DNA from 4 places in the Pelosinus sp. UFO1 genome. Region 2 is predicted to be linked to each of the others. Evidence: riboswitches for the same ligand, from Rfam matches in the RefSeq annotation. Region 2 holds a riboswitch; each other region holds the start of a gene.
What was found. A riboswitch is a leader RNA that binds a small molecule or an ion and turns the genes downstream of it on or off. The one in region 2 is predicted to bind cyclic di-GMP.
Positions count from the first base shown of each region.

Region 1: linked by a shared signal. The riboswitch ahead of UFO1_RS19730 (methyl-accepting chemotaxis protein) and the one ahead of UFO1_RS03975 (methyl-accepting chemotaxis protein) in region 2 are both predicted to bind cyclic di-GMP.
Region 3: linked by a shared signal. The riboswitch ahead of UFO1_RS19040 (methyl-accepting chemotaxis protein) and the one ahead of UFO1_RS03975 (methyl-accepting chemotaxis protein) in region 2 are both predicted to bind cyclic di-GMP.
Region 4: linked by a shared signal. The riboswitch ahead of UFO1_RS11295 (GspE/PulE family protein) and the one ahead of UFO1_RS03975 (methyl-accepting chemotaxis protein) in region 2 are both predicted to bind cyclic di-GMP.

Region 1 is NZ_CP008852.1:4,178,994-4,186,522, reverse strand. Features, by position in the region: gene hpdB (4-hydroxyphenylacetate decarboxylase large subunit) at 1-603, shown strand, start outside; gene hpdC (4-hydroxyphenylacetate decarboxylase small subunit) at 608-874, shown strand; gene hpdA (4-hydroxyphenylacetate decarboxylase activase) at 878-1,813, shown strand; cyclic di-GMP riboswitch class I at 2,000-2,084, shown strand; gene UFO1_RS19730 (methyl-accepting chemotaxis protein) at 2,293-4,260, shown strand; gene UFO1_RS26080 (hypothetical protein) at 4,334-4,462, shown strand; gene UFO1_RS19725 (sigma 54-interacting transcriptional regulator) at 4,557-6,122, opposite strand; gene ald (alanine dehydrogenase) at 6,527-7,529, shown strand, end outside.
Region 2 is NZ_CP008852.1:892,877-900,405, reverse strand. Features, by position in the region: gene UFO1_RS03995 (DHA2 family efflux MFS transporter permease subunit) at 1-416, shown strand, start outside; gene UFO1_RS03990 (YeiH family protein) at 637-1,632, shown strand; gene UFO1_RS03985 (rubredoxin-like domain-containing protein) at 1,749-2,084, shown strand; gene UFO1_RS03980 (chemotaxis protein) at 2,194-3,114, opposite strand; gene UFO1_RS03975 (methyl-accepting chemotaxis protein) at 3,153-4,853, opposite strand; cyclic di-GMP riboswitch class I at 4,978-5,064, opposite strand; gene UFO1_RS03970 (GerAB/ArcD/ProY family transporter) at 5,272-6,387, opposite strand; gene UFO1_RS03965 (Ger(x)C family spore germination protein) at 6,402-7,529, opposite strand, start outside.
Region 3 is NZ_CP008852.1:4,025,889-4,033,417, forward strand. Features, by position in the region: gene UFO1_RS19030 (hybrid sensor histidine kinase/response regulator) at 1-172, opposite strand, end outside; gene UFO1_RS19035 (diguanylate cyclase) at 159-1,172, opposite strand; gene UFO1_RS19040 (methyl-accepting chemotaxis protein) at 1,437-3,143, opposite strand; cyclic di-GMP riboswitch class I at 3,216-3,302, opposite strand; gene UFO1_RS19045 (YibE/F family protein) at 3,379-4,506, opposite strand; gene UFO1_RS19050 (cob(I)yrinic acid a,c-diamide adenosyltransferase) at 4,696-5,217, opposite strand; gene UFO1_RS19055 (methyl-accepting chemotaxis protein) at 5,397-7,124, opposite strand.
Region 4 is NZ_CP008852.1:2,413,055-2,420,583, reverse strand. Features, by position in the region: gene UFO1_RS11320 (YifB family Mg chelatase-like AAA ATPase) at 1-601, shown strand, start outside; gene UFO1_RS11315 (YqeG family HAD IIIA-type phosphatase) at 655-1,161, shown strand; gene UFO1_RS11310 (shikimate dehydrogenase) at 1,207-2,052, shown strand; gene UFO1_RS11305 (hypothetical protein) at 2,282-2,863, shown strand; gene UFO1_RS11300 (secretin N-terminal domain-containing protein) at 2,860-4,089, shown strand; cyclic di-GMP riboswitch class II at 4,181-4,265, shown strand; gene UFO1_RS11295 (GspE/PulE family protein) at 4,331-6,016, shown strand; gene UFO1_RS11290 (type IV pilus twitching motility protein PilT) at 6,016-7,065, shown strand; gene UFO1_RS11285 (type II secretion system F family protein) at 7,088-7,529, shown strand, end outside.

The DNA.
Region 1 (7,529 bases), 1.8 Mb from region 2:
TATGACAGAATATATGCTGATTGCTTAACAACTCCTAAATTTGGCAATAACAATGCTTATGTTGATACTATTTTAAAAGAGTATGAGGAATGGTTAGTTATTGCTTGTTCTCGTGCCGAATCTTTATATGGTAAGAAAATGTATCCTTGTCAAATATCAGTATCAACTCATGGTCCACAAGGTGCGGCTACGTTGGCGACTCCAGACGGACGATTAGGTGGAACTACTTACTCTGATGGCTCCGTATCTGCATATCCAGGAACAGATACAAGCGGTTTATATGCTTTATTTGAATCAGCTAACATTTGGGATCACACCACATCCCAAAACTCTCAGATGAATCTTAAAATTCATCCAGGTGCATTACAAGGTATTCAAGGAACAAGAAAATTATTGGATTTGACTAAGGCCTATATGCGCAGAGGCGGCACCCATGTCCAATATAATATAATAGATTCTACTATATTAAAACAAGCACAAAAAGCCCCAGGGGAGCATCGTGATTTACTGGTTCGTGTAGCTGGTTTTACACAATATTGGTGTGAATTAGGCAAACCAATACAGGATGAAGTAATATCTAGAACTGAACATGAAGGAGTATAGGAAGATGGCATTAAAACATATTGATTGTTTACATTTTTGCAGTATTGATGCAAGTAAAGGAATATGCAGATTAACAAAGCAGTTCATCAATATAGATACTGACGTATGTGACAGACTAGCAGTAGCACCAAAATGTAACAATTGTAAACAGTTTCATGATGAGGATGAACAAGGTATCGGAATATGCAAAGGGTTATCTAAGGAAGATTGGGTATATGGCAGCCTTAATGCAGGAACTTGTGCTGCCCATGAATTTAAAGATAAGAGGTAAAGAGTGGATACAACAGGAGTAATATTTGATATACAGAGTTTTTCAGTTCATGATGGACCAGGTTGTAGAACGACTGTATTTATGAGTGGATGTCCTCTAAGTTGTCGATGGTGTGCGAACCCTGAAAGTTGGAGCAGAACACCTCATATCATGTTTAGCGAAAGAAGTTGCAGGTATAATAAAGGCTGTTCATTGTGTAAGGATACCTGTAATAGAGGCGGGCTAAGCTTTGCTAATGGAAAACCAGTGTTGAATTGGGAAACATGTGATGCTTGTACAACCTTTGAATGTGCTGAGGCTTGTTGTTATAGTGGCTTAAAGCAATGTGCAAAAGAGTATACTGTTGATCAGTTAATGAAAATATTAAAAAGGGATTCTAATAATTGGGGCGGAAAAGGTGGTGTAACCTTTAGTGGTGGCGAACCTTTGATGCAGAATAAGTTTCTAGTTGAAATCCTAAAAGAGTGTGTAAAAAATGGTTTCCATACAGCAATCGAAACAACAGCATATACTGATGAAGAAGTATATTTGAATGTAATGAAATATGTAGATTTTGTATTCGTTGACATAAAACACATGGACAGACAAAAGCATAAAGAAAAAACTGGGGTATATAACGATATTATTCTTTCCAATATATCTTCTGTTGCGAATTCACAGTGGCAGGGAAGGATTATCATCAGAGTGCCAGTTATCGGTGGCTTTAATGATGATGTTGAGAATATGTCAAAGTTGATATACTTTATGCAGGAAAATAATCTATTTGAAATAAACATTCTACCTTTTCATACACTAGGCGAATCGAAATGGCGCCAACTAGGGAAAAATTATGATTATGCGACTAGTGGTAGTGTAAGCGATGCCCAGATGGAAGAAATACAGGATCTATTTCTTCACAATAATATAGCCTGCTATATCGGTCATGATACAGCGTTTTAAATTTATAATGTAATTTAAACCCACGATGGTTTAGCAATGTAATATAAAGCGTAAGTTTTGCCGTAATGGCAAAGTTATGCTTTATTTTTTTATAGCAAAAACATAATAATCTGAAGCCACTATATTTTTGAAAAAAATGGCATATTTTAGAGGAGTTTATATTTTTGTGTCGAAAATGACAATTTATAACTATATAGGCAAACCTATCGAAAGGTAGGGACGCAAAGCCATGGGTCTAACAATATTAATTCATGACTGCCAGGTTGCATTTTGTAAATTTACATTATGTTACCTGGCAGTTTTTGTTATTAAAAGAGGAGGTATCGCTTGTCCCAAAAGTTAACAAAAGAGTGAATGGAATTGTTGATGTGCTAATATGCACGAAACTAAAAAAATGCAAAACACTAGCTGAATAAATGGTTCAAGATTTAAGATAATGTTTCAATATGGTTGGAAATTAAATAGAAAGTGGTGTACATATGAAATTGAAAATGAAGTTTTTAGCATTGGTGTTTATTACGAGTTCTGTTTTATTGGCAGTTACAATCATGGGATATCTTGATGCTAAAAAGCAAGTAACAGAAAATATCAAAAATGAAATGTTTTCTATTGTTAACAGTCACTCAAAACAACTAGATGGTTGGTTATTAACAAAGGCTCAAACGGCAGTAGTGACTAGTCAAAACATTCAGGTAGTATTAGGTGATAATGATATACCAGTTTCTTTTGTGCAAAATTATAAGTCTGATCCTGGCGTACTTGATTTGTATGTAGGGTTAGAAGATGGCAGGATGATTGATGGCTCAGGATCAGCCCTTCCAGAGGGGTATGACCCTCGTAAACGTGGGTGGTACAAGCAAGGAAAAGAAACAAATAAATTAACATTTACTGATGCCTATGTTGATGCATTAACTAAAAAGTATATTGTATCAGCAGTTGTTCCATTGAAAAATACAGCAGGAAATACAAAAGGTATTGTTGGGATTGATATTACACTAGATATCTTAAGTGAGAGAATTAAAGAGATTAATTTACATGGGAAAGGAAACGGTTTTATTGTAGATCAACAAGGAATTACGTTGGCCCATCCAGATTCAACGAAAATTTCGACCAATATTAATGAAAATCCACAATTAAAACAGATGGCAAAAGAAATGTTATCTCAAGATAACGGTGTTCAAAGTTATGAAGAGAATAACGTATCAAAATTAATGATTTATACCAAAATACCATCTACGGGATGGATATTGGGTATTACAGTTGACAAAGAAGATGTTTATAGCCAAGTCAAACAGTTAGGTTATGAGTTTGGACTGATTGCTTTAATCGGCATTATAATTTCAATTGCTGCAAGCTGGGTATTGGCTAGTAAAATAACAGGAAACGTTACAAAATTAACTGAGCAGGCTGAGCGACTAGCTAGCGGAGATCTAACAGAGCAGAATCTGATAATTAAGTCTAATGATGAAATAGGACAGCTAGCATTAGCCTTTTCAAAAATGGCAGAAAACTTACGAAATCTAATGAAAAATGTGGCGCAAACAGCAGAACAATTGGCGGCATCTTCGGAAGAATTGACCGCTAGTGCCGAGCAGTCAGCTCATGCATCAGTCCAAGTAGCTACATCGATAACTGAGGTAGCACAAGGAACAGAAAAACAATCGAATGCAGTGGAAGAAGCTTCTCTTGTAGTTGAGGAAATGTCAGCAAGTATTCAGCGTGTTGTAGGAAATGCAAGGACAGTAGCGGCAACATCGGAACAGGCGGCTAGTGCTGCGAGTGATGGTAATGTGGCGATTGGTAGTGCTGTGAGTCAAATGAATATCATCGAAAAGACTGTTTCGGGATCGGCGGAAGTAGTAGCTAAGTTAGGGAATCGATCGAAAGAGATTGGACAAATTGTAGATACTATTTCTGGAATTGCTGGACAAACAAACTTATTGGCATTAAATGCAGCGATTGAAGCAGCTCGTGCTGGTGAGCAAGGGCGTGGATTTGCCGTTGTAGCAGAGGAAGTACGTAAATTAGCGGAACAATCTCAGCATGCAGCAAAGCAAATTGCCGAAATGATTAACGAAATTCAAGTAGATACAGATACGGCTGTAGTAGCTATGAATAATGGTACAAGGGAAGTACACATTGGAAGCGAAGTGGTTAATAAGGCTGGAGAATCCTTTAAGCAGATAGAAATATTGGTTGAGACAGTTCTAAGTCAGGTTCGTGAGATTACTAGTTCTATTCAAAAAGTAGACGTTGGCAGTAATAAAATTGTTACCGCGATACAGGATATTAATGCAATAACAAAAAACAATTCTGGAGAAACCCAAAGTATCTCTGCAGCCACAGAGGAACAATCAGCTTCGATGCAAGAAATTGCTTCTTCAAGCCATGCGTTAGCGAATCTGGCAGAGGAAATGCAGAAAGCCGTTAGAAAGTTTACAATTTAATGCAATAATTTACTTTTAGTTGATCATACTTATACAGGTAAAAAAATCTGAAATTACTATAGGAGTGTGTTTAATGAAAGAAGAAATGGTGGTAGGATTGGAGATGGGAAAAGAAGAACTAGAGGAGTTACTTAAGAATCTTCCCCAAATTTTAAAGGAACTCGAGCAATATATAACTGACAATAATAGTTATAGTTTATAAAATAATCCCGATGATAGACTCCTTTTTGGGGGAGCATTCATCGGGACTTTTTTTGTTATTCAATTGACCATCATAGGAGAAAATAAGTATGTAGCTAGACCTTTTTTTCTGAAAGATCATATTTTCGCATTCGATTTAATACACCTGTATGGGATAAACCAAGGACATTACCAACCTGACGTGATGTCCCATGAGTCTTAATCGCTTCGCGAAGAATATGGCACTCCATTTCTGCTAGAACTTCCTTCAATTTTCGATTTGTAATGGGTAACACACTAGAAGCTGTTTGTAAGTTCATTTGATCCAACATAATATGTTCTGGGGTAATTTCCCCTTGGGAAACCAGACTAACTGCTCGTTCAATAACATTTCTTAATTCGCGAACATTTCCCAGCCAATCGTGTTGCATCAGTTTACTCATTGCAGGCTGTGAGAGATGGGTTACTTGCTTTTTTAAGCGATGGTTTATTTTTAATAATAAACTTTCAATTAATAGAGGCAAATCTTCTTTGCGATCACGCAGTGGGGGGATGTAGATAGGAATGACATTAAGGCGATAGTATAAGTCATCGCGAAACTCTTTTTTTCGAATCATTTCTTCTAGATTCCGGTGAGTGGCAGCAATAATTCGAACATCAACAGAAATTTCTTGATTGCTGCCAATGCGCCGGATCTTGCCGTCTTGCAGTACCCGTAATAGTTTAGCCTGAAGACTAGCGGAGAGTTCACCAATCTCATCCAAAAAGATCGTCCCAGCGTTAGCATATTCAAAAAGGCCACTTTTACCACCTTTTTTTGCCCCTGAAAAAGATCCGTCTTCATAACCAAATAATTCACTTTCGAGCAAAGCATCTGGCAGAGCTGCACAATTAATGGGAGCAAATATTTTTTCTCGACGAAGGCTTTCCATATGGATAGAGCGGGCAAAAAGTTCCTTACCAGTACCACTTTCTCCACGAATCAGTACTGTAGAGTCATTTTTTGCAACAAGCTTCGCCAGATTAATGACATGTTTCATCTTTTCGCTCACATGCAAGATGTCAGCAAATCGATTAATGTGAGGTTTTGTTACGGAATATACCAGCTCTTTAACATCATGCATGGCTTTTAATACTGCTACTGCACCAATAGTAATACCGTTGGCGTCCCTTATTGGACACCCACTAGTAATATAATGACTCTTACCTCTCGTCGTTGAGACTACGAATTCGCAATTGCTATAAGGCGTCCCCTCATGTAGTGCTTCCAATAAAGGTATCTCAGATACGAAAATATCTTTAATTTTTTTACCTAGTACCTCATTACTTTGGTAACTTAGAATTTTTTCAGCGGCGGGATTGAAATGGGTTATAACTTCTTCTTTGTCAATTGCTAAAATGCCATCACCAATCGTATCCATGACAGCTTTGAGCTGTTGTTCTCTCTCTTGGTGAGGCATATTAGAGATTAGGTCGACAGTAATAATTTGTGGAATTAAACACAATTGTTTATGGATAAAAGCATATTTATTAGGTGATAGTGATTCTATTTCTAGATACATAATATTTGGTGAGACTTCCATTGATAAGATATTAATATTATCCCTTGCCAGGACTTGCGAGATATCAAGAACAAGTCCCACCCGATCCTGATTGGTAATTCTCAGACAAATAGTAGCCATGGTGATTCACTCTCCATCCAAATAGCAAATTGGTCACATGGTTATATGAAGATTTATCTGAAACTGTTACTACATATTGGAAAAATATAGCATGACAACTATATTATACCATTGTAAATATCTACAATGGTATAAAAATTAATCACGTAAGCAAGTAATGTCCGTATACAAAAGTCTTTGCAAGGAACTATTGGAACGATTTTAATCCAATTGGAACAAAATTGTTCCGATTGTTGGAGCGATTTTGTTCCAATTGATTTGTGGACGTTGCAATACTATTTGTTTTAAAAATTAACCATGTATAGAAAAACGAATAGATGCTGAATTTAGGGCCTATGTTTTTGTACTACCAGTATTTGGCACAACAATTGCAATAATAGTTATACTAAAAGGAGGTCATTTTTATGATTGTTGGAGTGCCAAGGGAAATCAAAAACAACGAGAACCGCGTCGCCATTACACCTGCTGGTGTAGAGGCAATGAACAAGGCTGGTCATACTGTTGTCATTGAGCATAATGCTGGATTAGGCAGTGGTATTAGCAATGAAGCTTATCAATCGGCTGGTGCCAGAATTCTACTCACTGCAAAAGAAGTTTTTTCTAAAGCGGACATGATTATGAAAGTCAAAGAACCACTGCCTTCTGAGTATGATTTGTTCAAACCTGGTCAAATCTTATTTACGTATTTGCATCTTGCTCCTGAACCTGAGTTAACCAAAGCCCTTTTGGCTAATAAAGTTACAGGTATAGCCTACGAAACAATTGAAGTAGGCCGTACGTTGCCTCTATTATTGCCAATGAGCGAAGTAGCGGGGCGTATGTCAGTGCAAATTGGTGCACAATTTTTAGAAAAACCATGCGGAGGAAAGGGGATTCTTCTCGGAGGAGTACCTGGAGTGGAATCAGCACAAGTCGTTATCGTTGGCGGCGGCATAGTGGGAACCAATGCTGCAAAAATGGCACTAGGCCTGGGGGCTCGAGTGACAATTTTGGATAAGTCAACGGAAAGATTACAGTATCTCGATGATATCTTTCAAGGGAGAGTTACCACTGTTATGTCCAATAGCTATAATATCGGCTCCTGGGTGAAGAAGGCTGACCTCCTTGTAGGAGCAGTGTTAGTGCCAGGAGCGAAAGCGCCCAAACTTGTTAGCGAAGATATGGTTAAGTCCATGAGTGACGGATCTGTAATTGTAGATGTTGCCATTGACCAAGGTGGTTCCGTAGAAACCATTGATCGAATTACTACCCATAGCGAACCGACCTACGTAAAACATGGCGTGGTCCATTATGCTGTTGCAAATATGCCTGGCGCTGTAGCCCGCACATCCACCTTTGCTCTAGCCAATGCAACCTTGGATTATGCTCTGCAGATTGCGAATAAGGGATGGAAGAAGGCTGTGAAGG
Region 2 (7,529 bases):
CACTTGCTTTCTCAAAAATTTCTCCCGAAAATAGCAGCAATGCATCAGCAATTGTTTCCCTAATGCGTAATTTAGGAGGCAGTATTGGTATCGCATTGGTCACTAACAAACTCTTGCATAGTCAGCAGATGGAACAATCTTATCTGGTACAGCATCTAACGGCTGCTGACCCAGGCTTTCACAGTTCAATAGCAAGCTACACCCAATCAATTATGAATCTTGGTGTACCATACTCCCAAGCGTCATCAACAGCTATGGGGAAAATTTATCAAGAGCTTATCCATCAAGCAAGTATTCTTGCCTATCGAGATGCTTACAACTACGTCGCCATCATATTAGTGGTTTTAGCCATTGTTGCTCTGCTAATGCCGGGTAACACCATAAAGAAAAAAGGTGCTCCCATTGCAACACACTAGTAGAATACCGTTTAAGCCAGATTGCCTTCCAAGTCAATAAAAAATACTACTCCAGTATCTGGAGTAGTATTTTTTATTGACTTTTATAGGTCAGTACTACTTGAATCTTCTCTTCCTATATTTTATCTATAGGTAATAGCCTATCTTTTTTATCATATTATAGTATTTTACGTATCAGATTTCAAATGGTATCATCACAGTAGGCAAAGGAGGAATTTATATGACACAAAATACCGAATTAATGAAGCTTTTACCTGGAATTTTTATTGTTATTGCGATAGCCGTCCCATCTTGGTTTTTAGGGTCCTTTGTGCCATTAATAGGAGGTCCCGTGTTCGGAATACTCTTAGGCATGATAATAGCCTGCTGGAAAAGGCCTGCTATTTATGAGGATGGTATTACATTTGCATCAAAAAAAATATTGCAAGCTTCCATCATACTACTTGGTTTTGAAATGAACTTATTTAATGTTTTTAAAGTAGGTAGCCAATCTTTATATATCATGATTTTCACATTAAGTGCTGCATTCCTATCGGCCTGGCTTGTAGGTAAGTATTTAAAATTACCAGGAAATACGAGTATTCTTATTGGCGTAGGAACAGCAATTTGCGGTGGGTCCGCAATAGCGGCTACCGCACCCGTAATATCTGCCAATGATAAAGACGTCGCCTATTCTATATCAACAATATTTTTATTTAATATAGCCGCCGTGTTTATCTTCCCCTTCATGGGGCACGTACTTGGTATGAATGATATGGGTTTTGGAATGTGGGCAGGAACGGCGATCAATGATACCTCTTCGGTAGTGGCCGCCGGTTATTCCTACAGTCATGAAGCAGGTAATTTTGCTACCATTGTTAAATTAACCCGCGCCTTAATGATTGTGCCAGTCACATTAACTCTTGCTCTTATTATTGCAAGGAAAAAAACTAGTACGGGCAATTTTGGTATTGCAAAAATATTTCCTTGGTTTATTTTAGGATTTTTAGCAGCCTCCATCATAAACACAACTGGATTTATCCCTCCAGTTGTCTGTGAGTTCCTTTCCCATACTGGAAAGTTTTTTATCGTTATAGCTATGGCCGCCATAGGTCTAAAAACACATCTCAAACATATATTTAATAATGGTATTAGGCCAATACTACTCGGACTATTCTGTTGGTTAGCAGTAGCCCTTGTATCACTTGCAGTACAGCATTATTTACAAATATGGTGACTACAATAGTCCGCTTCCTTCTATCTGAATCCTTCTTTGTATAAGAAGGATTTTAATTTCTTTTAGCGAATAGTGTCACTAACTAGAATAATATGTAAAAAGGAGATTGTTAAACAATGAAAAACCTTTTTAAATGCAGCGTTTGCAGTTTTATTCATGAAGGGGATAATGCAATTGACAAATGTCCCAAATGTGGTCAGCCACAAGAAAAGTTTATTGAATTAACCGCGGAAGATACCGCTAAGATTTACAAGTCAGAAAGAACGAATGACATCCATATGGAAATTATTGCTTTAACGGACCAAATTGTAAAACTAGCAAAAGAGGGCATTGAGATTAATCTTGATCCTCCCTGTACATCTGGTTTTACACAAGCAAAACATGAAGCCTACGTTATTAAACAGCGCTCAAAAGCAGAAATAGAAAACCATATCACAAAGGGCAAGTGGTAATCCATCCTTTATGGTAACGACATATAAGTAAGAAAAGGATGTTAGGGAGTCTTTACTCCCTAACATCCTTTTTTCTTAGAACGTTTTAACTATCTTCTTTACAATATATTTATAGGCTCATTGTATCTAATAAATTAATTAATTTATTAATTTCTGGTTTGGAAGCTTGACCATTAGCTCCAATCGTTTCGCCTTTGAGACGCATTTCCTCATTAATTAAAGAAGAGAAAATTAATACAGGCAATTTTTCCAGTTTTTTGTTTTCTCTAACCTTCTTTAATAAATGATGCCCATCCATTTGCGGCATTTCTATATCGGTAATCAGTATATGTACATTTTCTTCGATGGGCAATCCTCCATCTGCTAATGCCGCTAATGCATCCCAAGCATCTTTACCATTATGATAGGTTGTTATATTGATATACCCAGCTTTGTGAAGTGACTCTATCAAAAGTTCTCTCAACATTTTGGAGTCTTCAGCAATCATGATTTTCTTCGTCTTCCTGACTGCCTGCAATTCAACACTCCCTTGAGAAACATCTACCATTTTAGCATTAATTTGAGGATTAATTTCAGCAATAATTCTTTCAAAATCCAATAGAATAATCATCTTTTCCTCTAGCTTGATAATACCAACAGCCATATCAGAATCAGCAGCAGTATCAGGGACTGGTTCCATCGCAGACCATGATACCCTATGTATCCGCGAAACTTGATTTACTAAAAAACCTACAAAAAAAGTGTTTAACTCACTTATAATAATATTTTTGCTAGCTGCTTCTTGGTCTTTAACTCCTAAGCATGTCAGCAAATTAACTAGTGGCATCACCCGTCCACGCAAGGTAAAAATTCCATCCACATTAGGATGTGAATTTGGCATTGGCGTAACAGGAACCGGAGTAATCACTTCTCTTACTTTCGCAACATTAATTCCATAATGCACTTTGCCAACTATAAACTCAATAATTTCAAACTCATTTGTACCCGTCTCTAATAAGATCCCCTTTTTATCATTTGCAATTTCACTCATAAAATGCCTCCACCGAATTTTAATAATAACGGTTTCACTTATACTTTAAACTTTTGAACTACTGCATTCAGTTCCGTTGCCAGCTTAGCAAGTGAATCAGCGTTATCACCAATTTCATGCATACTGGCAGATTGCTCTTCTGTGGAAGCTGCAACGGTCTGAATACCTTCCGAGGTAGTATCTGCTACAAGCCGTATGGTTTCTACGCTAGTTACCATAGACTGTGTCCCCAAAGCAGTTTCACCAATTGCAGAAGCAATTTGCTCAATACCATCTTTTACAGTAATTAGCCTTTTCGCAATGAGTTGAAAGCCTTTTTGTGTATCGAGAGCTGAGGTTTTACATTTCACAACCTCTCCGTTCGCTCGTTCCACTGCATTTACTGACACTGCAATCTCACTTCCCATATTGGAAATGATCTCTGTGATTTCTTTTGTAGATTTTTCGCTTTGTTCAGCTAGCTTACGAACTTCTTCTGCTACGACAGCAAATCCTCGACCTGCTTCCCCTGCTCTGGCAGCTTCAATTGCTGCATTTAGGGCTAGAAGATTTGTTTGTCCAGCAAGATTGGTGATTACATCTACAATTCCTTTAATTTCCTGCGATCCTTGCGCCAATTTTTCTGTTACTATTGTAATCTCAGCCATAGAAGAGGCAACATTTTCATTTTGTTCTACAACGGCTTGTAACATGGACATACCACGATCTACTTCCGCAACAGCATTTTGTGTATTGGCATTTACCTCTGTTGCATTAGCGTTAATTTCTTCTGCACCAGCTGAAATTTTTTCAACTGCTCCTGAGATATTGATAATACTATCCGAATTTTTAGAAGCACCCGCAGCAATCTCTCCCGTACTATTAGCCACAATATCTACGGTTTCTAGGTGTCCTTCGACTGATGCACTCAACTCTTCACTGGATGCGGCCAATGTTCGAGAACTGGTGTGAAGCAATGCAACAATTTCTTTTAGGGAATTACGCATAGAATTAAGGATGTTCCCCATATCCCCAATTTCATCATTTCGACGAATTTCAATATCCTTTTCTGTAAGGTCTAGTTGCCCAATCATAGTCATTGATTTCGTTAAATATCTAAAACGCATTGCCAAATTGCGACTATACCAAATTACCACAATACAGGCCATTATAAAAATTAAGGTACTCAGTAAAATAATATTTCTACTGCTATTTTGGGCATGTGTAATCATAAGATTACTTTTATCTGTCATAGATTTTTGTTGTATCTCAGCCAGTTTTGTAAATTGATCTTCAATATCCTTTGTATGTTTGCGCCCCTCTGTAGTCAGTTGATTCAGTGTTGGATCATTGGTTTTCTTGGCAATTATCATTTTTTCAACAAGGCCTAAATATTCATTTAGTAACTTTTCAAGTTTAGCACCTTCTACAGTTGAATCTTGATTCGCGGAACTAGAATTAAATTCTTTCACTGTTTTAATCGCTTTTTTCATATCTTCCTGATATCCTTGCTCATAAGCTGCTCCATCAGGATACAGCAAGAATCCACGGAAATTAAGAAGGGCTCTAACATAATCTGTATGAGCTTCCTTAATAGACATTGTCCTAACTGCAGTATATGATACCAGCTTATTTGACTCGTCGCCTAGTGAAAGATAATTATAAATTGTATAACCAAGGGCTGATAATAATAGCATTGCAGCGATAGCAAACATACTTGTTAACTGTAAAATAATAGGCAATCTTTTTTTACTATTCATAAATAGAACACACTCCTGTTATTGTAAGTTTTTTGATTTCAACTATTGCTAAGAACAATCTTCTAAATCGATTACCTTCTTTCTTAAAATATTAAAAACTGCCATGGCAACATTGACGTTAGTCAATGGCAACCTGGCAGCCTTAAATCCTAAGATTCTTAGACCCATAGCTTTGCGTCCTTACCTTTCGATAAGTTTGCCGAAATCTAACACATTCAATTTACAAAATAGAGCTCTATGAATCCTATAATAAAACATTTGGAACATTCATGCCTCCGCCAAAAGGTATAGAATTAAAATTTTTGTGGAAATTCGTCAAAAATTAGTATAGCCTACTGCTAATTTATAAATTAGTAGTAGGCTATAAAATTTTATGTTCACAATTTCATAAATTTTATTTAATTAACATATACTGGGCTCACCCTTTATTTTGACAGTCATAGGGACTTTTTTTCTTACCTCTTTTTATATAATGTATCATTAGTGCAGTCAATGGCACTATAATTTGTAATGGTATATGAATATATAATGGTGTCCACTTCAGACCTATCACAATGTGCTCTGGATAGTTTTTAGCGATGAATATTGAAAATATTACAATTACTAAACCGAAGGGTATAGCCAAATACTTGGGATCCTTTAATTTGATAAGCTGGGATGTACCAAGCATGGCCGCGTAGGTAATAATACTTACCTTGAAGAAACCTCCTATTATCATGATAACGATAACAAATACATCTAATCTTTCCAAGAATCCTAGTTTTATAAGACGCATGGTTGAAAAAAGGGGAAAGAGGGAAGCAGATGCACCTGCTACTCCTAATGAAACTATGAACATAATCGTATTTAGGGAAAGGATTATTCCAACAAACAGGACAGCAAGCAGCGATACTTTTCTTACATTGGCTGCTTCATTGACAGATGAGTAGATCATAGTGAAGAAGATAGTCTCACCATAAGGGAAGGTAATGAGCAGCCATCCATGTTTTATGACAGATGATATGCCATTTTCAAGGACTGGTTTTAGGTTTTGCATTTTCACCACATCTGGTGTTGCATACAACAATATGAATACTAGGATAACGAAAAACATCAATATTGGTAGTGTTAATTGTGCAGCTCGTGAAATATTTTCGATCCCCGCGAACGCTCCATAAGCAAATATCACCATAATTGTGATGGAAACGATAAGTGAAGGTAATTCAGGCAATGAGACAATCAGTATAAGTTCTGAAAAATCTCTCACTATTCTCGCTGATAAATAAGTAAAATATAGAATGTATACAACACTCAGTATATATCCTATAAATTTGCCGAAAATTTTAGGCAAATATGTAACTATAGTATCATTCGGATATTTGTAATATAGATTTGTATACAGAAGTGATTCTATAATGCCTACCGGTATATAAATGAGTAATGCCAACCATGCATCCTGTTTTGCTTCAGGAGTTAAAAAAAAGAGTATAGCGCTGCCAAATAACAATAACACCATGATAGCAAACAATTGGTACGCCGATATTTTTGTTTCCACAATATAGCCTCCGATTAATATAGAGGTTTAGATATTACACCTATTCTTTGTATACTAGAATGTACTTCTACCTCTACCTCAAGGTCAGGAAAAATCTCACTCCAACTTTCTTCTATATTTTTCCACTCATCAGGATAGTCCCTGTGTATTGTTTCGCCAAAATCAAATATATCTGCCTTGAATGTCTTTTGCGCTGCATATAACGCTTTCTCAACTTCTTTCTTTATGACCTCATTCTCTAATTGCTCAAACTCTGTTAATATTTCAGGATTTTTCATAGCATCTAGATCTCCCACCATTCCCCTTATATTTCCTTTCTTATTTATGGTTATATGTATGATGGGTTTATTATCTTTTACGATAGACTTTATCTCACTACTTGCAGAAATAATTTCTATTGTTATGCTACCTTTATTAGGTGACGGCATTACAATATTTCCTGCTTTAACTTTATCCCGTATCCACTGGACACCCCGCACTTCCTCTTCCCCCATCATATATCCAATGAGCTTATCCTTTTTAAATACAGCAATTCCTATCATTTTGAATACTCTACCCACTTGTTCATCTCCATGCAGGCTAATGACCCCTGCCATTGGTGCTGCCGTCTTGCTGGCTAGGGAATTAGCAAATTCCATAGTAGTAGTGACAGGTACGTATCCATAGTTTGCTTGTAAATTCAATATGGCTGCAATGGCGTTAGCAGGAATAGAATCTTCTGGTGTTGATGTTCTTAGTATTTCAGAAGCCTTACCACTTGTAACAAGGAAAACAACATTAGGGCGAAGCTGGTATCCTCTTGCCGAAAAATCCATCAGTTCAGCGATTCCTGCTTTTGCGGCATCTTCACCGATGACAATAAACTTCACATGGGATAACGCTACCTTTTTGCCTAGTTCTTTCGACAAATGATCTAATGCATCAGGTATAGTATCCCCTGTACTGATTAATGCCATGACCTCCGTAGGCTGCTTCTCGCCTTTTGATCCCCCCATGCCTCCAGGTGACTGTTTCTGTGTTTTTAATATCTGGGTAGAGATCATGTATTTCCCATCTGTTGTAATGTCAACACCAAAGGTTACTACTATAGCCAGTTTTTCAATTTCAGTTTTCGCCATACAGCCTACCGTAAGAAACATAAT
Region 3 (7,529 bases), 2.0 Mb from region 2:
AACCAAAAAATCCAGCTGTCCCTTTAATATTATGAGCAGAACGAAAAATGGAATGAATGATCTGCTCATCCAGTTGCCCCTTTTCAATAGCAAGCAATCCCGATTCTATCTTCTCCACATGGCTTATGGCCTCAATGACAAATTCTTGAATAAGCTTTTCATCCTTTAACACTACATGCACCTCTCCCTACATCAATCGCAAACCATCTGTTTCTACCTTCACGTTTTGCTTGATACAAGGCATCATCGGCTTCTTTTTTTAAAGTCTCATAGGATAAATTGATATCCGGTATTATTGTTGCAATACCCAGGCTTATGGTAACATAAGGGCTGACTTTAGATGCTTTATTGGGTATTACAAGTGATTCTACAGCAAGTCGAAGTTTTTCCGCTACCTTTTGTCCCCCTGCTGAGTCAGTATCATGCAGAACAATGGCGAACTCCTCACCGCCATAACGGGTAGTTATGTCACTGCTGCGTTTCACATTTTCAGCTAAGATAGCAGCAACTTTTTTCAAGCATTCATCTCCCGCAGGATGTCCATAGGTATCATTGTAAAACTTAAAAAAATCCACATCTACCATAATGAAGGTCAACGCTTCTTTTTCCCGCAATGCATGCCACCATTCTCTAGCTAAATAATTCTCCAAACTTCTCCTGTTAGGAATTCCTGTAAGTTCATCCTCTAAGGAAAGTTCTTTTAGCTTACCATTTACAACTTGCAGCTCTCGCATTACATTTTCCATCACCCGAGTCGTTTCTTGTAAAGTAGCATTACGTTGTTCTAAATCATGCTGATATGTTAAAATACGCCGGCCAACGGACAGGCGACAACTTAATTCTCTTGGATCAATCGGCTTCGTCACGAAATCATCAGACCCAGCATCAAAGCCAATTACCACATCTTCGACATCACTTTTCTTGGCAGTTAATATGATAACGTAAGTATGTGCTGTCTTCTCACTCTGTTTTAACCGTCTACATAATTCAACTCCATCTATCCCTGGCATAACCCAATCGAGCAGCACAATAATTGGTTCATTAATAACCTGAAAAATTTTCCAAGCACTTTCACCATCAGCTGCAAGAACAACCTCGTAACCCCAATGTTGTACCATTTCTGAGAGTATAGTGCGAATACTTTTTTCATCATCAATGATTAATACTTTCATTTGATCTCACCTTATTTCTATTAAAAATTATGTTCAATTGAACTGTTATGAGTTTTAATGAGAAAAATTTACTTTCACTTTGACAATTTAACCATTTTTTCTTACTTCGCTACTTTTCATGAAATAACCTTCCCTTTTAGGTATGGATTCATTGACAGATTCAGGAACCTATGCATCTGCTATAGTAATGAGACCTAAAAGCTAGTGCAGCGCAAACTTAACACTAAAGGCCCTCCTTAACGGAGGGCCTTTAGTATTACTCTTCTATATCCTAAACCTTCTTACAACGCCTTGAAGTTCTTCTGCCATCTTAGCTAATGCCTGGCTAGATGCAGCAATCTCTTCCATGGATGCTGATTGCTCCTCAGTAGCTGCAGATACAGTTTGAGTTCTACTGGCCGTATCTTTACTAATTTGGTCAATATCATGTACAGATGCTACGATCTTCTGGCTACCCGAAGCCATTTGCCCAATAGAAGCAGAAGTTTCTTTGATTTGACCTGTCAATTGATCAATAAAAGTAGAAATTTCTTTGAAAGCTTTCCCAGCAGTGTTTACTACCTCAGCTCCCACATTGACCTCACGACTTCCTTCTTTCATAGCGTTAACAGCTTGATCTGTATCCATACCAGCTTCTGCAATTAAATTTGCAATTTCCTTTGCTGACTCTTGAGATTGTTCTGCTAACTTTCGTACCTCTTCCGCAACTACAGCAAATCCTCTACCATGCTCTCCTGCACGGGCAGCCTCAATAGCTGCATTCAAAGCAAGTAGATTCGTTTGTGCCGCAATTCCAGAAATCGTCTCAACAATTTGTCCCATTTCTTTCGATCTTTCCCCTAGTTTTGCAACAACATTCGCTGATTTGGTCACTGTCTGTTCCACAATATCCATCTGATTCATTGCAGCTTTTACTGCTTTACCACCATCTTGGGCTGCTTGGAACGTTTTATCGGATACCTCACTCATTTTTGTTGCATTTAGGGAAACTTGCTCAATACCCGTAGATAACTGTTCAACTACGGAAGTAGTTGTCGTTACTGCACTAGCCTGGTTTTCAGCCCCCTGGGCTACTTCACTAATGGTAGCTGCTACCTGATTGGTAGCCTGCGCTGATTGTTCTGCACTTGCTGTCAGTTCTTCTGAAGACGCCGCCACCTGTTCAGCTGATTCAATTACCTGGCGGACAACTCCTTTTAGACTATCAGCCATCTTGTTTAAACCCTGGCCTATTTCACCGATTTCATCCCTCTCGGCGATTTTTACGTTTTCTAGACCTAAATTCCCATTTGCTATTTCAGCTAAAAAGGCACCTACAGTTCCTAATCTGCTGACAATCATAGTAGATAGTTTCCACCCAAGAAACATACTTAGTAAAGCAAAAAGCCCCGTTAATGAGAAAATCACTTTACCGGCAAAACTAGCATGTTCTTCTCCTTCTCGATTGGCCTTATCACTTTTTTCCGCCATATAATTTGCTAGTTCTTGGAGAGTTATATTTACCGCTTCAAGTTTACCTGCAGCCTGCTGGGTAAAATATGTATAAGCTTCTTGCTTTTTCCCTTGTTTTGCTAAATCAATTGCCTTTTGTCGCTCTGTCCGATACTGACCAATTGCTTCTTTTAGCTTAAGTAATTTTTCTTGCTCATATGGTGTTAGTTTTTGACTCTCATAGGCTTTTAAGGTTTTATCCGTTTCCAATGCCAATGATTTTATTTCATTTGTTAACTTATCTTCGGTTGCCTTATCTACATTACCAAAAATAAGTTCCAGAATCATTCCGTGAACTGCCCTAAAATTATGCCGAGTCTCATTTAATCGTTTAATGGATAAAAGATTTTCATTGTACATAATTTTCATTTCATTGCTCATTGCATTTGTATAATAATACCCTATCGAACCTACTGTGAGCATGGCCAATGAAACTACTAAAATAATGGTAAGAATTTTCCCCTTAATTCTAAGCTGCAAAATAATCCTCCTAAAATAAAAAAATTAGCACCAGTTCACTATGTCCTGCTGCTAATTACAAATCTAAATTGAATCGGCAGCTTGGCGGTCATAGAATAAAAATTCCTTAGACCCATAGCTTTGCGTCCTTACCTTTCGATAAGTTTGCCCAATATTTGGTTTCGTATTTTTACTTTATTCTACATTATATTACATATAATGTCAACAAAATGAACTATTAAGACTTCATAATATATTACTGCTTATTGATTCGGCTCAAGAGGAGGGCTGTAATGGCAGCTGTTAGCGGTATGGAGCAGATTAATCCAATGCTTCCAGTAAGAGCTCTCGTTATTTCTGTCGCCACAATATTTAAATTCATAATGCGTACTAAGGACACATTTTCTTGTGATGTAATCAGAAAAATCAAAGGTAAGGAACTCCCCGTATAAGCTAAAATTAAGGTATTTGCCATAGTTCCCATAACATCTCGTCCAACGTTTATGCCAGATTTAAATACTTCTGTAAATCCATAATGAGGACAAGATTTTTTAATTTCAAATTGGGTAGAGGCAATCGATATCGTTACATCCATCACAGCGCCTAGTGATCCTAAAATAATTCCTGCAAATAGAACTTCTTGAAAGTTCATGAAGGATAACGTAGTAACTTTGAGCATCATAGCTTCTTCACTATCTAAGCCTGTTAAATGCATCCACGAAATGGATATTGCTGCTAAAATCCCTGCTATAACAACACCACCTACAGTACCAATAATTGCTCCCCAGGTCTTTGCATTCCAACCACTAATTGTAATTTGCGTTACGGTAGCAATCACTGCACAAACAAGCATGGTAGCCAAAATAAAGTTCCAATGATAACTCAAAATAAGGGGAATCATACCCTTAAGAATCAAAATTACAGAAAAACAAATAACAAACAAGGTCTTAACACCAATCTTTTTCCCAAGCAACAACAAGGATAAAATAAAGACACCTACTAGTATATACATAGGAAAAAGGCGATTATAATCCGCGACATGGTATTGTTTTACACTTTGTGTCTCGTTTACAGCCAAAATGATCTTATCCCCAGGACTAGGGCTGATGTCAAATAATGGCTGGTTGGTAGTATAGTTAATACTCTGCACCTCTTTACCAGCTTCTGCCCCTGATGTAAGCTGAATCGTTATTAAATTTTTCCCAGTAACCCCCATATTCTTATTCGATGAAATTTCAAGGGATTGTACCGACAACACTACGCCATTTATATAATCAATTGGTTGCGGATTGTTAGCTGCCGCAAAGGCGGGCGCTACATCCAAATGTAAGAAAGCAATAACATTCATTAAAATATAGAGTAAAAAAATTCGTTGTATTTTCATGATAAAACTCCTTGCTATAAAAAAATAAAATGTACTAGACCTATCTGTACAGAGAAATAAAACTTGATTCAGAAGTTATTGTACTTTCAAATCTCGTAAATAAAAGCATAGCTTGCCCCGGAAGACAAATTATGCTTCTATTATGCCATTTTGTGAGGCTACAGTCTATTGTACTCCGTAAAATCCTAGTTATGAATTAACCAATTCTTGCTGTTCTTCCAAAAAGCGGGCAAAGGTGTATAATACATCAGACAAGCGATTTACATATTTCATTAAAGACGAACTCACTGGTTCTATCTCTTCTAGTGACGTCATAAGCCTTTCAGCACGTCGGCAAACAGTACGGGCTACATGTAGAATCCCAGAAGCCTGGCTGCTGCCTGGCACTATAAATTTAGGAGCGGGATTCATAAGCTTGACATATTCATCAATCCAAGTTTCAAAACGCAAAATTTCAGCCTCGCCAATTTTTGCAGGGTACATTTCCCCTTTAGGATCTGCCAACTCAGCAGCGACGGCAAAAAGCTCTAACTGCACAATATGGATTTTTTCTACGATAGCTGGATTCATAATAAAATGCTTCCCAAAGCCTAATAATGAATTTAACTCGTCAATGGTTCCGTAACTATCTACGCGTATACTGTTCTTCCGCACACGACTACCATCTAACAGACTAGTCATCCCCTTATCACCTGTACGTGTATAAATCATATGTAAGCCTCCTATCTTTTTCACATTACACCCATAGTTCTGTTTCTTAATCACTTCGACTCCTAGCTATATATTCCCTGCAAATACAGAAAGACTAAGATGTAAGTGGAGTGAAAAACGCCACCTACATCTTAGTCTTTGAATTTTACTTGATTACCAAAAAACGTAACAATATTTCTTTATACTCTAAATTTACGGACAGCATCCTGTAATTCTTCTGCCATATGAGAAAGGCTGCGGCTAGTTGCCGCAATTTCCTGCATAGATGCAGTTTGCTGCTCAGTTGCAGCGGAAACAGTTTGAGTCTGGAGAGCATTCCCTTTGGTAACTTCGTCAATCCCACGGACTGCGCCAACAATATCTTGGCTCCCAATTGAAATTTGATCAGCGGCATTGGAGATTTCCTTAACTTGCGTGGTAACCTCGCCTACAAGTTGGATAATCTGATTAAATGCATTCCCCGCCTCCAAAACTACTCTCGTACCATCCTTTACTTCTTCCGTACCAGTGTTCATTACCAAAACAGCTTGTTCCGTTTCCTGTTGAATTTCACTAATTAACGTTGCAATTTGTTTTGCTGCTTCTTCCGATTGCTCTGCAAGCTTACGTACTTCTTCAGCGACGACAGCAAAGCCTCTACCCTGCTCTCCTGCACGGGCAGCTTCAATTGCTGCATTAAGAGCCAATAGATTGGTTTGCCCAGCGATCCCAGAGATGGTATCTACGATTTGCCCTATATGCTGAGAACGTTCTCCTAACTTGCCTACTACTTGCGCAGAATGACCTACAGTAGCTTCAATATTAGCCATTTGTTCTTCCGCCGAATTAATAAGTTTTCCACCATTTTGAGCTGCAGAAGTTGTTCTTTGAGATGTTTCCGTGGCATGCTGCGCATTTTGAGCTACTATTTTCGCATCAAAGGCAGATTTTTCGGCCACAGTTAAGGTAGTATTAACTGCGTTTGTTTGTTTTTCTGTTCCTGCCGCTACATCCATGATGGAATCAGCAACTAAGGTGGCAGCCTGCGCAGATTGTTCTGCTCCAGCAGTTAGCTGTTCCGATGCAGCTGAAAGCTGTTCTACTTTCTCTTGCACTTGTGAGAAAAGTCGTTTTAAATTACCTTTCATCTCTGTCAGTGACTTGGCAAGAATACCAAATTCATCGGAACGCATGCTAAGTCCTTGATGAATGGATCCTGAAAAATCGCCCGCTGCCATGGTAGTCAGCTCTGCTGTAATGTATTTTATCGGGGATGTGACTTGTTTTGTTAGGTAAACACTCAGTATCACACCAAAAATCAAAGCTATAACACTTAATGTAATTGCCATAGTCACATTATAAGATACATTATGGTTCGCTTCATCCACTTCTGCAAGGGCAAGCTTAGCATTTTCTTCCACGGTAGTATGTAGTGTTTTTTGTATAGACTGAGCGAATGGTGTTAACTCACGAGTTATCGCGCCACTTGTCAGAGACTTTTCATTCGCTTTTTCGATATTGCCAGCTATTCTATCCTTATGTTGTTCCCGCAGTACTGGGATAAGGCGAGTTACTACACCGGTCTTATATTTAGTCGTATCATCAATTAGTTTTTCAATATCTTTTAACTTATCAGGTGGCGTCAAAGCAAGGAGTTGTTTTTCTAATTCCTCAACAGCAGTCAACTTCTCTTCAAAGTTTTTACTATACTTTTCATCTCCATCAGCTATGTAACGTCTGATTTCTAATACTGCACTCGTATATTCATTTTCAGCTTTAGCTGCAATAATTGCTGCTGCATTACTAGTCTGAATATTGTTGATGCCTTTCTTTATTTGATTAGAAGACCATAATGAATATACACTCATTCCCACCATTAAACTTAAAATTACTGCTAAAGATACAATGATTTTCTGTCGAATCTGCATGACTTATCCTCCTATTTTGCTTTACATAGTAAGACTACTTTTGTGCTAATGACTACATGGAGTTTCAAAATATTCCCTCGTCTTTATCCCCTGGTATTTCTCAGTTTTTTCAGAAGGACTTGAACAAAAAGTGTTATAATTCTGATTCGAAAAAAAGATATCCCTCTAACATAATTCATATAACTTGTCAGTTATTGTCACTTTTTTTCCCAGGAAATATTATAAACTATATCATTTGCTTAATAAATATACAAGTTATTTTTTAAAAAGGACGCCCTTATTTAGCCATATTCTATGAAAATCCCTAACATAGCGACTATATCTCCAAATTTAACAAAGTAATAAATATACGAAAAATTGTTTATTGCTTAATCCTCTATTTTTGTAGCTATATTTAAAAACATT
Region 4 (7,529 bases), 1.5 Mb from region 2:
TGAGTTAGCTGAATTTCCAAGAACCGTTTTAGAAGTATTACGCCAGCCCTTAGAAGATGGACAAGTTACAATTTCGAGAGTTAATGCTTCTTTTTCTTATCCAGCAAAGCTAATGCTTCTTACGGCAATGAATCCTTGTCCGTGTGGATTTTTGGGTGATAGTAGTAAGGGCTGCTCCTGTAGTATTGGTGATATTAATCGTTATCGCAAGAAGATCTCTGGTCCTTTACTTGATCGAATGGATATACATGTACATGTACCACGCTTAGAATACGCAGAAATGACAACGACTGTACCCACAGAATCCTCTGCTATTATCCGCCAACGGGTGATAGAAGCAAGAGCTATTCAGTATGCTCGTTTAAAAAAGTATAATTTATTTTGTAATGCCCAAATGAGTCATAAACATCTTAAGACTGCTTGTCACATGACGCCAGGAGCACAATTAATCCTTAAACAGGCTTTCGAAAAAATGAATTTAAGCGCACGAGGATATGATCGTATACTAAAAGTAGCTCGTACAATTGCAGATTTAGCAAAAACAGACGAAATAACAGATATGCACATTGCAGAAGCCATTCATTTTCGTAATAATATATAGGATTTTTCGTAAGATGAAAGTGAACGATCCTTAATTATGGAGGTACAGATTCTTTGTATAGTCTTTTATGTCCAAACTTAATTTATAATTCCTTACACGACCTTGAATACAATCATTTAAAAAGCCGAGGTATTAAAGGGATCATTTTTGATTTAGATAATACCATCATTCCTTGGGATAGCCAAGAAATGTCACCTGAAATTATCGCATGGTTAAATACCTTGCTGGCTGAAGGTTTTAAAATATGTTTTTTATCAAATAATATGGGGAAAAGGGTGAAAAGTATAGCTACTATTTTTAATGCACCCTTTGTATCTAGAGCTTATAAACCTGCTAAGAAAGGCTTTCGCCAAGCAATCGCAACAATGGAATTATCTCCAAACCAAGTGGCTGTTATCGGTGATCAATTATTCACTGATATACTTGGTGGTAATCGTTTAGGTTTAGTTACCATTTGGGTTAAACCTCTCAGTGCAAAAGAATTCATTGGTACCAAAATTACTCGTCGATTAGAAAAATTGGCTGTAGGATTATTAAAAACTAAGGGGTTATTAAAATAGATTACATATATTTCCAGGAAATATCCAATAAATGGAGGTAAGGTTATGATTACCAGTAAGACAAAAAAAATAGGCATTTTAGGATGGCCTTTGGGACATTCCTTATCCCCCCTCATGCATAATGCAGCTTTTACAGCACTCGATCTTGATTATGTTTATGTACCATTACCTGTTGAACCAGAAAAATTGGCTCAAGCTGTGGCTGGTTTAAAAGCCATGGACTTTACTGGTGCAAACGTCACCATACCACATAAGGTTGCTATTATGTCTTACCTTGATGAAATTGATCCTAGTGCCCAGTTTGTGGGAGCGGTGAATACAATTCTTATAAAAGAAGGAAAATGTATTGGTTACAATACGGATGCTCAAGGATTTATCCAGTCGTTAACAAGAAAGAATGTAACTATAAGGGGTAAGAAAGCTGTTGTTATGGGCGCTGGTGGCGCAGCAAGAGCTGTCGCCTCTGGTCTCATACAAAATGGCATACACCAAATCACCATTGGCACAAGAAACTCTCTAAAGGCACAAGAGTTCACCAATTTTTTCCCAAATTTTAAAAATTTATTAGGCTGTAACTGGCGAGATAGTACTTTTACTAACCAAGTCAAAGAATGCGATATTCTGATTAACTCGACTCCCATTGGTATGTCAACTAGTGAAAAAGAAGAGTTGCCTATTCTATGGGAGAATGTAAATAAGGACGCTACTATCTGTGATTTAATATATAATCCGCCAATTACTGCTTTTTTAAACTCAGCTCAAATTCGTGGCTATAGAATCATTAATGGAGCAGGAATGTTGGTAGAGCAAGGGGCCTTAGCATTTGAACTATGGACAGATAAGCAAGCACCGCGTACTATTATGTCGAATATTTTATCAAAATATATGTAAAAAAATAACAAAACACCTTATTTTAAAGCAGGAATTTACAAAATTGGTTAGAATATACATAATTAGGACATAAAGGCTTGGGTCCCAGGACCCGAGCCTTTATTTTGAAATTTTATTATGATAAATTGCATTATAATATCCTTTTTATTTGTCGCAATTATCAGTAATTTTTTAAGTAAATAAGAGAAAAATTGCTAGGTCTTATTTAGTATAGTAGGGGTGGACAACTTTGGAATTATCAGCTCAAATTGGAAAATTTACAGCCAAACAACGTCTAGGCATAATTCTCGGAGTGGGAAGCATCGTATTTATCATCACAATGTATATAACACCTACCGAAGTAGTGACGGCACCTACTATTCCTAAACAAGCAAATACGGGAGTTGTTAAGAGCTCCACCAATAAGGCTATTATGCTTGTTGGACAACAAGGTAATCAAACAAACCAAGTGTTTCGTGATCCTTTCCTTATACCTTCCGAATTTCAAGAAAAAATACCAATTACTAACAACGTAAGAGATCAAGGATTTTCAAAGGTTCCTAGTTCAAATAGAGAACCTACCGCGAGTGAAAAACTAATTACCCCAATTAAAGCCAAAGAATCTGTTACACTGACTGGTATAGTTAGTACCGATAATCAGCGTTTAGCAGTTATTCAATCAGCGAACAAAAGTAAAGCCTACCAGTTATATGAATTTATAGATACATACCAACTGGTTGCGATTCAGGATGATACTGTTATTCTTAAAGATAATGATAGCCAGCTCGTATTATCCCTAGAAACTCCCGGGAAAAAAGGAGGAAGAAAATGAGATACAAGATATTTATATGCTTGTTAGTACTTTTTCTCTCTATAGGGATTTCTAGTATGGCAATGGCATCTCCTCAAAGTATTAACCTTAATTTCATGGATGAAGATGTGCGTGTAGTCCTACATACTCTTGCCACAATTGGAAATGTTGATATGATTATTGATGATTCGATCAAAGGTAATATTACCATGAAAATTAATAATATAACCTTTGAAAATGCTTTGGCCCTAATCACTTCTGCTAAGGGAATATCGTATCGAAAAATAGGTGATTCCTACATTATCGAACCTGCTGACATGGGTATAACAGAAGTCTATAAACTTCGTTATATTCGTGCTGTTGATATAAAAAAATCTCTAGAACCTATTATGGGAAGTCTCAAACTAAAAGCAGAGATAGATGAAGTATCAAACTCCTTACTTGTTAGTGGTTCACCTACAGGCTGTGCTCGTATTAAAACACTATTAACAGATCTTGATATTCCGCAACAGCAGGTAACCCTGGAAGCGAAAGTAGTAGCCATAAATAAAGCTAAAACAAAAGATCTAGGAATTGATTGGTCATGGGATGTGACGCCCCAGTACCCTGAAGTTGAAACAACAGATGAAGTACGAGATAGTAACGGTAAAGTAACAACACCCGCAAAGACCACAATTACTCGGACAGCACATAAAGGTACTATAAGATTTGGTAGTAGTCCTGCAGGAGTCCCCTATGAGTTTTACTACCAGGCAAAGATCAATGCTCTTATTAGCAATGGTAATGCTAAGATTTTAGCAAGTCCTAAGGTAACTACCATTAATGGCAAGGAAGCACGTATTTTAATTGGAGATCACATCCCTGTGCTCACAGAAAAAACAGAAAACGGTAAAACAACCACTACTGTAGAATATGTTGACGCAGGTATTAAACTTACTTATACCCCCACCATTACCGCTGAAGGTACTGTGACTGCTAAAGTTCGTACGGAAGTGAGTACTCCAACTTTAGTATCTGATATTAAAAATTATCGTATTACTACTCGCGAAGCTGAAACTACGGTCTGCATGAACGATGGTGAGACAATGGTAATTGGCGGTCTTATTGGTAGTGAAGAATCCAAAACAAATAATAATGTACCTTTCTTAAGTGAATTGCCTTTGATCGGAACATTATTTAAAAGTGTACATAATTCGAAATCAGAAACGGAAGTCATTATATTTTTAACAGCACACACTTCTAAGTAATAAGAGTAATCTTTACATAATTATAAATCTATTATTTAGCATTTTTGGTAATAAATTGACATTATTTTAGCGAATGCTGGATATAAAAGTTGATATAGATAGTTGTGATGAAATCCGTGATGTATTTGGGCACTTTATCTAGGATGGAACAAGTAGTGCAACCGACTAACTTTATGCATTTAATTAAAATATGAATGTATTTGCTGTTCGGTTGCTTTTTTTATGAATAGGTAGGTGGAAAATGAAACGAAAAAGACTGGGTGATTTGTTGCTTGAGACAAATCTAATCACACAACAACAATTAGAGGAAGCACTAAAGATTCAAAAAAAGGACAATAAACGGCTAGGTAAAGTATTGAGCGATCTTAATTATGTATCCGAAGATGCCATGATTCAAGTTCTTGAGTTTCAATTAGGCGTACCTCATGTGGATTTATCAAATATTGTTATAAAGCCAGCAACAGCAGCTCTTGTTCCAGTGAATTTAGCAGAACGACACCAAGTGATTCCGATAAAAATAGCTGGTAATAAAATTACCCTAGCTATGGTTGATCCTACTAATTTTTATGCCATTGATGACATTCGTATGGCTTCTGGTTTTGATGTAGAACCAGTTATCGCCACGGAAAAAGATATTTTACGAGCCATAAGAGAATCTTATGGTGTCCAAGATTTAGTGCAAAAGGCTGTCAATAATATGCGACCAGAAGATATGGCATTAACAGCCGAACTCCAAACAGCAGATGATGCGCCTATCATTGGCTTGGTCAATTCTCTTATGAACCAAGCCATTAAGGACATGGCTAGTGACATACATATTGAACCACAAGATAAGACACTCCGAGTTCGCTATCGTGTAGATGGCATGTTAAGAGAAGTTGGCAGCTTTCCGCGAGACATTCATCCTGCAATTGTTGCTAGAATTAAAATTATGAGTGATATGGACATCGCGGAGAAGCGGATACCCCAGGATGGCAGAATCAAAGTGAAAGAAGCAGGCCATAATGTGGACGTGCGAGTATCAACTCTACCTACCATTATGGGAGAAAAAGTCGTCATGCGGCTATTAGATCAGAAAGCAGTTATTTTGGATCTTAATAAACTTGGCTTTTCCCCTGAAAACTTTACTATGTATCACAAATTATGTTCCCATTCCTATGGCATGGTTTTAGTTACAGGTCCCACTGGATCAGGAAAAACGACGACTCTCTATTCTACGTTAACTAAAGTGAATTCACCCAGTAAAAATATTATTACCCTAGAAGATCCTGTAGAATATCGTTTGGCTGGTGTAAATCAGGTACAAGTCAATCCTAAAGCTGGTCTTACCTTTGCTAGCGGACTTCGTTCCGTATTGCGCCAAGATCCTAATATTGTGTTAGTAGGCGAGATACGTGATAGCGAAACTGCGGATATTGCGATTCGAGCGGCCTTGACTGGCCATCTAGTCTTTAGTACCTTACATACAAATAATGCAGCAGGGACTATCACCCGTTTACTAGATATGAATGTTGAGCCTTTTCTTGTAGCTTCGTCTGTTTTAGGTGTTGTAGCACAACGGTTAGTCAGGTTAATATGTCCCGAATGCAAAGAAGGTTATATACCTAATTCTGATTCTTTAGAACGGCTCTTCTTAGGTATCGGACCCGACGCACAAATTACACTACATAGGGGAGTAGGCTGCGCACGTTGTAATCATACGGGCTATCGGGGACGAATGGCCATTCATGAACTAATGCCTATAACCGCTCAAATACGAGAAGCGATTAGCCGTAAAGCTTCTAGTGACGAAATTAGTAACATTGCTGTTAAACAGGGTATGACTACTATGCGCCAGGATGCGATTCAAAAAGCCTTAGCTGGTTTGACAGATGTTCAAGAGGTGATGCGGGTGGCCTATGCTGGAAGTAACGGGGAGGAACTCTAATGGAAAAATTATTACATCAAGCCGTAAAAAGTGGGGCTTCAGATTTACATATTACGGTAGGAGTACCACCTATATTGAGAGTCAATGGTAATTTGGTACGGGCAGAACACAAGGTGCTCACAGTCAAGGATACGGAGGAATTATTTTTCTCCATTACCAAACCAGAACAACAGTTGTATTTTAAAGACCATGGTGAAATTGACTTTTCTTTTGCTATTTTCGGTCTAAGCCGTTTCCGGGTAAATGCCTTCCGGCAACGTGGTTCAACGGCCATTGTCATTCGTGTTGTAAATGAAACTGTGCCTACTTTGGAAGAATTAGGGCATCCGCCTGTGCTTAAAAATCTAGCCTCTCAAGCTAGAGGGCTGGTCCTAGTTACTGGGCCTACTGGTAGTGGTAAATCCACAACGTTAGCAGCGATGATTAATTTGATTAACAAGGAAAGGTCCTGCCATATCCTAACTCTGGAAGACCCGATCGAATACTTACATAAACACAATCAATCTATTGTAAATCAGCGTGAAATGCATTCAGATACAAAATCTTTTACAATTGCTCTAAGGGCTGCACTACGGGAAGATCCTGATGTTATTTTGGTAGGGGAAATGCGTGATCCCGAAACAATAGCTACTGCCATTACAGCAGCAGAGACAGGACATTTGGTATTTGCCACCCTGCATACTGGCAGTGCCGCCCAGACTATTGACCGTATTATCGACGCTTTTCCCGCCCATCAACAGCAGCAAATTCGTATTCAACTTTCCGTCACATTACAAGGAATTGTTGCCCAGCAACTTTTGCCTCGCATTGATCAACTAGGTAGGATTGCTGCTTTAGAAATACTAATCGCCACGCCTGCAGTACGCAACATGATTCGGGAAGGTAAAACCCACCAGTTAACTTCGGTGATTCAAACGGGAGCAAAGTTTGGCATGCAACCAATGGACATGGCCCTAAGAGATCTATATCGACGTGGAATTGTATCTTATGGGGAAGCAGCCATGCGAGCCATTGATGAGGAAACCTTCGCTCGTCTCGCTAATAGTTAAAAAGGAAAGTAGGAGATTTTGAGTGGCTAGAAATTTTGCCTATAGAGCAAAAGACCGTAATGGACAAGTGCTGACAGGCAGTATTTTGGCTGAGAATGAACATGCCGTAGCTCTGCACGTTCGTGAAAAAGGCTATTTTATTACTCAGCTTAAAGAAGAAGGTAGCACTAGTGCAATACGCTCTTTTATCGATAACTTACAGCGTATTAGTCTAAAGGAAATATCTATTTTTTGTCGGTTATTTTCTACGATGATCGATGCAGGTTTACCTCTAGTGTCATGTCTTAATGTACTCATTGAACAAACTGATAATCCTCGGATGAAAAAGGCACTCCAGGATGTTTATAAAAAAGTCAAGGAAGGGGAAACTTTATCACGTTCTTTAGGGGATCACCCTCGTATCTTCCCTGGGCTTATGATTAACATGGTAGAAGCTGGAGAGGTTGGTGGGGTGCTCGATGATG